Hahella sp. HNIBRBA332: one gene and its partner. Each later gene encodes a partner of the first gene's protein in a complex. Links are inferred from orthologs where the notes say so. Each region holds a gene or a part of one and is shown on either strand. Other genes may lie near its edges.

What was found. Proteins that work in one complex are often made in the same cells at the same time.
Region 2: the proteins of uvrB (region 1) and uvrD are in contact, whole or in part, in a crystal structure (PDB 7EGT), measured with the Thermus thermophilus proteins. The link is inferred for Hahella sp. HNIBRBA332 from one-to-one orthologs. Residues at the interface, in WP_096411307.1 of Thermus thermophilus: Glu23, Leu25, Arg26, Asp27, Gly28, Glu29, Arg30, Phe31, Arg55, Glu326, Asp327, Phe328, Glu379, Ser382, Gln383, His398, Gly400, Arg401; in WP_096412145.1 of Thermus thermophilus: His654, Arg656, Phe657, Gln666, Asp668, Glu669, Lys680, Arg681, Leu682, Ser683, Lys685, Tyr686, Ala687.

Annotation. Positions count from the first base shown.
Region 1 is NZ_CP132203.1:598,795-603,725, reverse strand. What follows is about bases 988-3,906. They hold uvrB (excinuclease ABC subunit UvrB), read right to left. Parts: upstream 3,494-3,906; coding sequence 1,481-3,493; downstream 988-1,480. Other genes in these bases: O5O45_RS02900 (pyridoxal phosphate-dependent aminotransferase), read left to right, coding at 3,627-3,906; O5O45_RS02910 (DNA recombination protein RmuC), read right to left, coding at 988-1,469. In the rest of the region: more of O5O45_RS02910, read right to left, coding at 1-987; more of O5O45_RS02900, read left to right, coding at 3,907-4,811. UniProt on the Escherichia coli protein: The UvrABC repair system catalyzes the recognition and processing of DNA lesions. A damage recognition complex composed of 2 UvrA and 2 UvrB subunits scans DNA for abnormalities.
Region 2 is NZ_CP132203.1:5,073,597-5,077,517, forward strand. The notes cover bases 1,007-3,921. They hold uvrD (DNA helicase II), read right to left. Parts: upstream 3,590-3,921; coding sequence 1,424-3,589; downstream 1,007-1,423. Other genes in these bases: O5O45_RS22395 (TRAP transporter substrate-binding protein), read right to left, coding at 1,007-1,206. Also shown: O5O45_RS22390 (acyl-CoA thioesterase), read left to right, coding at 1-33; more of O5O45_RS22395, read right to left, coding at 103-1,006. UniProt on the Escherichia coli protein: A helicase with DNA-dependent ATPase activity. Unwinds DNA duplexes with 3'-5' polarity. Translocates on single-stranded DNA with 3'-5' polarity. Initiates unwinding more efficiently from a nicked substrate than double-stranded DNA.

The DNA of each region.
Region 1 (4,931 bases):
TCCGACATTTGCGCCCGCTGTAGCGTGGATTCACTCAGCTGTTTACCGGCGCGCGCGCCCAACTGCTTCAACTTCTCCACCCGTGTAATCAAGTTGCCTCGCCCCGTGGCCAAACGCCCCATGGCCGTATCATAAGCGCCTTGCGTCTGTTGCAAACGCTGGCCGACCTCCTCCAGGTCCTGCACGAAATTGACGAACTTGTCGTACAGATAACCCGCCTGCCGCGCAATTTCCTGCGCATTCTGAGACTGATGCTCATAGCGCCAGATATTGTGAATAGTGCGCAAAGTTGCGAGCAGCGTTGAAGGAGAGACGATCACCACATTCTGCTGAAACGCTTCATTGAACAGGCTTTGATCCCCCTGCACCGCTGCCGCAAAGGCCCCTTCGATAGGGATAAACAGCAGTACGAAATCCAATGAATTCAGACCTAATGCGTCTTGATAGCGCTTACCGCTCAACCCCTTAATATGTTGCCGCACAGACAATACATGCTGTTTCAGGTAGTCAATGCGGGCGCTGTCGTCCACAGCGTTATGGTACTGCTCATAAGCCACCAAGCTGACTTTTGAGTCAACGACGACATTTTTGTTCTCTGGAAGACGAATAATCACATCCGGCTGAATACGGCGTCCGGCCTCATTCCGCTGGGCGCTCTGTACTTCGTACTCGCGCCCTTTCACCAACCCTGAACGCTCCAGGATGCGCTCCAGAATGACTTCCCCCCAGGTCCCTGCGGCTTTATTGTCGCCTTTCAGCGCATTGGTCAGCTTAATGGCGTCGTCACTGATGCGCTCGTTCAGCGTTTGTAGTTTCTTGATTTCCGCAGATAACGAGAATCGCTGCTGCGCTTCCTTGTCGTATACGTCTTCCACTTTCTTGCGAAAGTCATTCAACTGAGTATTCAATGGATCGAGAATGGTTTTCAGGTTGCTCTGACTGAACTCGGACAATTTCTGTGTGCTACTTTCGAAGATGCGATTGGCCAACAGTTGAAATTCCTGCGTCAGCGCCTCACGCGACGCTTCCAACAATTTCAGCTTCTCCTGATGATGTAACTGCTCCTTCGCTGCAGCGGTTTTCAAAGACGCCAACTCACTCTGAGCGGCGCTAAGCGCCTGCGTTAACTCAGATAGATCAGCTTCTTTGCCTCTGGCCGCCGCCTCCGCGCTGACATAACGCTCATGGATAGACTCCATCCGCGCTCTGACCGCTGCATTACTTTGTTGCAACACGCCAACTTCCCGCTGCAGAGACTCACAGCGTTGCGTTTTTTCCGCACACGCATCCTGAAGGCGCGCCACTTCATCCTCGCGGGCCAACAGCTTTTCCGTTATTTGGGCATTGCGCAGCTCAAGCTCTCTCCGCAGACGGCGCTGCCTCATCGCCCCCATCAACGCAAGAAGCGCGAGGGCAAGCCCTATCCCCCCCGCCGTCAGGTAGGGCCAATATAGTTGTAGTAACGCCATTACTTCTTCTTTTATTGCAGGCCTTTTTCTTTCAGTTCTTTTAATTGATCCCGCAACTGCGCGGCTTTCTCAAACTCCAGATTACGGGCGGCTTCATACATGGCGGTTTCCAGCTTCTGCAGCATTTTCGCGTATTCCTGCGGCGTTCTCGCTTCAGTTTCTACATTATAGGAAGAGGCCGTTTCCGCCACTCTGCGCTGTGAAGCGCCTTTTTTGGAACCGGGAACGCGTGCGCCTTCCATGATGTCGGCGACTTTTTTATCCAAGCCGCGTGGAACCACGCCATGCTCTTCGTTATAGCTGATCTGTTTATTACGCCGCCGTTCGGTTTCATCCATCGCTCGCTGCATGGAGCCGGTGATTTTGTCCGCATACAAGATCGCTTTGCCGCGTACGTTCCGCGCCGCCCGGCCGATAGTTTGAATCAGTGAACGATCCGAACGCAGGAAGCCTTCTTTATCTGCGTCCAAAATGGCGACCAGAGAAACCTCCGGCATATCCAAACCTTCACGCAGCAGGTTGATACCCACTAACACATCAAACTCGCCCAGACGCAAGTCGCGAATGATCTCCACTCGCTCTACGGTTTCCACATCGGAGTGCAGATAACGCACGCGAACGCCTTTATCCAACAGGAAGTCCGTTAGATCTTCCGCCATTCTCTTGGTCAGGGTCGTCACCAGCACGCGCTCGCCGCGAGCCACTCGTTCGTGAATCTGACCTAACAGATCATCAACCTGAGTAGACGCCGGCAATACTTCTATTTCCGGATCAACCAGGCCGGTGGGACGCACTACCTGCTCCACCACTTGTCCTTGATGGTCGGCTTCGTAGTTGCCGGGCGTCGCTGATACAAAAATCATTTGCGGAGCCAGGCGTTCCCACTCGTCAAAGCGTAAAGGACGATTATCCAACGCTGACGGCAGCCGGAACCCATAGGACACCAACGTTTCCTTGCGGGAACGGTCGCCGCGATACATGGCTCCGATCTGCGGAATCGTCACGTGAGATTCATCTATAAATAGCAAGGCATCGGAAGGCAGGTAATCAAATAAGGTAGGCGGCGGCTCCCCCGCCTGACGGCCGGACAGATACCGGGAGTAGTTCTCAATGCCATTGCAGTATCCCAGCTCGAACATCATCTCCAGATCATACTTGGTGCGCTCTTCCAACCGCTGGGCCTCCAGCAATTTGCTGGAGCCGCGAAACTGCTGCAAACGCTCCTGCAGCTCCGTCTTTATCTGTTCCGTCGCATCCAGTATGACCTGACGCGGCGTGGCATAGTGGGTTTTCGGATAGATGGTCGCCCGCGGCACTCGCCGGTAAACCTCCCCTGTTAGAGGATCAAACCAGGACAGCGATTCAATTTCGTCGTCGAACAGCTCAATGCGCAGCGCATCCGCTTCCGATTCAGCAGGAAACACATCAATGACGTCCCCCCTCACCCGATAGTTAGCTCGATGCAACTCCAGGTCGTTACGGGTGTACTGCAATTCCGCCAGCCGGCGCAGCAAAGAACGCTGATCAACCTTGTCGCCCCGATCCAGGTGCAACATCATCTTTTTGTAAGACTGTGGGTCGCCCAAACCGTAGATCGCAGAAACGGTCGCAACAATCACCACATCCTTACGCTCCATCAGCGCTTTGGTGGCCGACAGACGCATTTGCTCAATGTGGTCGTTAATGGAAGAGTCTTTTTCAATATAAGTGTCGGAAGACGGTACATAGGCTTCCGGTTGGTAGTAATCGTAGTAGGAAACAAAGTATTCCACTGCGTTATCTGGGAAAAACTCTTTGAACTCCCCGTACAACTGCGCTGCCAGGGTTTTATTGTGAGCCATCACCATAGCGGGCCGCTGCATTTCCGCAATGACATTGGCCATGGTGAATGTCTTCCCAGAGCCGGTAACCCCCAGCAATGTCTGGTGCAGCAGACCGTCGCGCAGTCCATCTACTAATCCGGCGATGGCGCCGGGCTGATCGCCCGCCGGCTGATAATTCGCTTTAAGCTGAAACTTTTGCATTACTCACTTACGTATGAATCGACGACATTGTAGAATTATACCGTTTGGCCATTGATTGGGCGCGCCGTTCGCCTTAATTCAAGCCATTGGCCAACTTACCAAGCTTAACCACCAAAATCGAGGAATTACTCCGTTGGAAATCGATCTCTCACGCCGTGTTCAAGCAATCAAACCCTCTCCCACTCTGGCTGTCACCAACCGCGCGGCGGAACTCAAAGCCGCCGGGAAAGATATTATTGGTTTAGGCGCCGGAGAACCTGATTTTGACACCCCCCAGCATATTAAGGACGCTGCTATCGCCGCGATTAACGCGGGTCAGACCAAATATACCGCAGTCGATGGAACCCCTGCACTAAAGAACGCGATTATCAGCAAATTCCAACGCGATAATAACCTGAATTACGAAGCCAACCAGATTTTGGTCTCCAGCGGGGGCAAGCAAAGCTTTTTCAATCTTGCTTTGGCTCTTTTGGATGAAGGTGACGAAGTCATTATCCCCGCACCTTACTGGGTGTCTTACCCTGACATGGTTATTGTCGCGGACGGCAAGCCGGTAATCATTGAGACCAGCGAAGCGACGCGTTTCAAAATCACTGCGGAGCAGTTGGACGCGGCGATCACCAGCAAAACCCGACTGGTTGTTCTGAACAGCCCCTCCAACCCAACCGGTATGGCCTATAGCAAAGATGAGCTGTCCGCTTTAGGCGCGGTGCTGCGCAAGCATCCTTCCGTGATGGTGGCGACTGACGATATGTACGAGCATACGCTGTGGACTGGTGAAGATTTCGTCAATATCCTGAGTGTTTGCCCGGATCTTTACGACCGCACTTTTGTCCTGAATGGCGTTTCCAAAGCTTACTCCATGACCGGCTGGCGCATTGGTTACGCAGCAGGACCCGCCAAGGCGATTGCGGCCATGAAAAAAATTCAATCGCAAAGCACATCCAACCCCTGCTCCATTTCCCAAGCCGCAGCCGCAGCCGCGCTGAATGGCCCACAGGAATGCATTGGAGAAATGGTAAAAGAGTTCAAGAAACGCCACGACTTTGTCGTTAAAGCTTTTAACGACATGGCCGGCGTAACCTGTCTGCCCGTGGACGGGACCTTTTACGCATTCCCAGGGTTCCAAGGCGTTATTGACCGCATGGAAAATATCTACAACGACTTGGACCTGGCGGAGTATCTGCTGACCGAAGCTGGCGTCGCGCTGGTTCCTGGCTCCGCTTTTGGCGCGCCCGGGCATTTGCGCATCTCCTTCGCCACCAGTATGCAAAATCTGGAACAGGCTATGGAGCGCATCGCTAAAGCGATCAAATAAACGCTTAAGGCAGTCTTCAAAAACGTTAAAAAGCCCGCAGTTCAGCGGGCTTTTTATTTGCTGAAAACACTGAAGAAAAACCGCTTTCGAGGTGTTGACCTTTAAATTAAAGGTCATTAT
Region 2 (3,921 bases), 4.5 Mb from region 1 along the record:
GGACGCATTCGCGCAGTGCCTGCCGGAGAGTGAGCGGGCGCAAGACGCGAAGCATAAAAAAAACCGCAGCCTGTGCTGCGGTTTTTGTGTCTATCGAGCGCCTTAGGATCTGGCGTTGATATAAGCTTTTTCTGAGATCTCATGATATTTCCACACATTGCTGCGGAACTTCTCGTAAGACTCATACACTTTCTTCACCGCGGGGTCTTTCTCCGCAATCTCCTGAATCGTCTGACGGGAGATGTCCTGCAACTCCTTCAGCACGTCATCAGGGAAACGTCTGACATCCACGCCGTGGTTGTTGACGAGTTCGTTCAAAGCAGCATTATTACGCGCCGTATATTCATCCAGCATGTCCTGGTTGGTCATACGCGCAGCGACCTCGACGATGGCCTGCAGATCTTTCGGTAGAGCTTCAAACGCTTTCTTATTGAACGTGAATTCCAGGGAAGTACCAGGTTCATGCCAGCCAGGGTAATAGTAATGCTTGGCGGCTTTATGCAGGCCAAACGCCAAATCATTGTATGGACCTACCCATTCGGTGGCGTCAATAGCGCCGGTCTGCAGGGCCGTGAATATTTCTCCGCCAGGCAGCTGCACAGGCGTGCCTCCCGCCCGTTGCAATACTTCTCCGCCCAACCCAGGGATACGCATCTTGAGGCCTTTCAGGTCATCCAGAGAGTTGATCTCTTTGTTGAACCAGCCTCCCATCTGCACGCCGGTGTTGCCGCCAAGCATAGGAATGACGCCGAAAGGTTCATACAGTTCACGCCATAATTCCAGACCCCCGCCGTAGCTGATCCAGGAGTTGATTTCCTGAGCGTTCAAGCCGAAGGGAACGGTGGAGAAAAACTGTGCGGCGGGAATTTTGCCTTTCCAGTAGTAAGCTGCTGCGTGGCCTGCTTCCGCAGTGCCCTGGGAGACGGCGTCAAACACTTCCAGCGCGGGAACCAGTTCTCCGGCGCCGAAGACTTTGATCTTCAGACGACCGTCGCTCATACGTTCGACTTCTTTGGCGAAGCGCTCTGGAGCCTCGCCCAGTCCTGGGAAGTTTTTAGGCCAGGAAGTCACCAGCTTCCACTGGATGGTTTGCTTGGGCGCCTGCTGGGCAACCGGGGCCGCCGCTTCTTTCTCGGCGGAGCATCCGCCCAACAGCATTCCCAACATGCCTGCGCCCATCAGGGAAAACAGATAGCGTCTTTTCATTCGATTGCGTCTCCTTTGTCTTTATTCTTATGTGATCTCGGCGCCTTGCGCAGCCAAGCATCCAGCGCCAGTCGCCAAGCCATCCAAATGGGCGGGTAAAGCCTGCTTAGATGAGCCGGCGAGAAGGCTGCGCTCCGCAGTATAACTCTATTGTCCGGCAAAAGGACACTGGCGGAGCGCGCACAAAATCTAACGGGTCACTTAACAGCCATACAGTTCAAATCACTTCCAGTCTGGCGTATGAAAGCACCAACCATTTACTGCCCTGATCATCAAAGTTCACCTGAATACGAGAATGCGGCCCACTGCCTTCATAGTTCAGCACGACGCCTTCGCCAAACTTCTCATGTCGCACCCGCTGTCCAAGTGAAATACCCGACTGCTGCGCGGATTCGCCAATAGCCCCATGCGCCGGCCCACGATCCCAAAACATAGGCTTGCTTACGACAGAGCGCAAACGCACTTCACGCAATAGCTCATTGGGAATTTCGCGGACAAAGCGAGAAATGGAGTGGTATTTATCCTGACCGTATAAGCGGCGACTTTCCGCAAAAGTAAGCACCAATTTTTCCATCGCGCGAGTGATGCCGACATAGCACAGACGGCGCTCTTCCTCCAAGCGACCCGCCTCTTCCAGCGCCATCGAGTGAGGGAACAACTCTTCCTCCATACCTGTCAGAAAGACCAGGGGAAATTCCAAACCTTTGGCGGAATGCAGCGTCATAAGTTGCACAGCATCCTGATCCGCATCCGCCTGACGCTCGCCCGCATCCAGCGCCGCCTGGGTCAGAAACTCCGCCAACGGCGATTCATTGTCGAGCGTTTCATACTCAGCAACCGCATTCACCAACTCTAGCAGGTTTTCCTTACGCGCTTCCGCCTTATCTCCCTTTTCATTGGCGTGATGCTCCAATAGGCCGCTGACATCCAACATATGCTTGGTCAGATCCTGCAAGCTGTTCTCTTTCGCATACTCACGCAGGGTTTCGACTATTTCAATAAATTGCTTCAGACCAGCCCCCGCCTTGCCTTTAAGCAAGCCTGCGCCAACCGCCGCCACCGTAGTCCGCCATAACGATTCTCTGCGCTCGCGAGCGGCGTCGCGCAATGTCTCCAACGACTTGGCGCCAACGCCGCGAGGGGGGATATTGACCACCCGCTCAAAGGCGGCGTCATCATGAGCGAAGTGAGCCAGACGCAAATACGCCACAGCGTTTTTAACTTCCAAACGATCATAGAAGCGCAAACCGCCATATATCCGATAAGGCACGCCGCGGCGAATCAGCGCTTCTTCCAATACCCGCGATTGCACGTTGGAGCGATACAACAGCGCCACTTCCGAACGGGAGCGCCCCTGATTCACCCAGGACTGCACCGACTCGACGATATAATTGGCTTCATCCTGCTCGTTAAAAGCGGCGTAAACATCAATCGCCTCACCGTCTCCTTGATCCGTCCAGAGCTGTTTGCCAAGGCGGCTCGGATTATGGGCAATGACGTGGTTAGCGGCCCGCAGAATAGTCTGCGTGGAACGGTAGTTCTGCTCCAGACGCACCAACGCAGCTTCGCTGAAGTCATTCTGAAAACGCTGTATGTTCTCAATCTTGGCCCCGCGCCAGCCGTAGATGGACTGGTCGTCGTCTCCGACCACGGTCATGGGGACGCGATCCCCCGCCAACACGCGCAGCCAGGCATACTGAATAGTGTTGGTGTCCTGAAACTCATCCACCAGAATATGTTGAAAGCGTTGCTGATAATGTTGCAGCAAATCCGGCTTCTGCAGCCAGAGTTCATGAGAGCGCAGCAGTAACTCGCCAAAGTCCACCAGCCCACTCTGCCGACAGTATTCGTCGTAACGCTGGTATATCTTGTTCATGGTCTGCCGCCAGGCGTCGCTACCAGGCTCAATATGTTCCGGTCGCAGCCCTTCGTCTTTCTGGCTGTTGATAAAATACTGCGCCTGGCGCGCAGGCCACTTGGACTCATCCAGTCCCAGCTCCCGAATCACCCGCTTCAGCATGCGCTGCTGATCATCGGAGTCGATGACCTGGAAGTTTTCCGGCAGGCCGGCTTCCCGCCAGTGCGCGCGCAACAGTCGATGCGCCAGGCTGTGAAAAGTGCCAAGCCACATGCCGCGCGTAGGAATATGCAACAGCGACTCCACCCGCTCGCGCATTTCCCGCGCCGCCTTATTGGTGAACGTCACCGCCATTATTGCGTGAGCGCCAATGCGCTCAACTTGAATCAACCATGCCATGCGGTGCACAAGAACGCGGGTTTTGCCGCTGCCGGCGCCAGCCAGAACCAGCAGGTTGCCGGCGCTGGCGGTAACCGCCTCACGTTGAGCATCGTTAAGCGGGTCCAATACCGCCGTTACGTCCATTGCTGAGACTTACCTCTCTTTGTTTGAAGGGCTTTGTTGTTAACGGCTTTCCGCGAATGACATGTCAGGGAATTTAACCGCAGACCAATCTCCGATTTTATTCGAAGTGCTTGTGCGCAAGTTCACTATCGGGTTAAATGGGACAACGAACAAAAAATAACAAAATGTTACATACAATAAGCACACTGAACCGCCAACCGGAGTCGCCGCCTTGCACATTTGCGGCGATTAATACTGGATAATTTTACAGCCTATTACAACATTGCATCGCTGCTTTTCAGGTTCGCCGACCGTCAAAAAGCAGATATGACGGGTTTGTTTGTGCGGCGGGA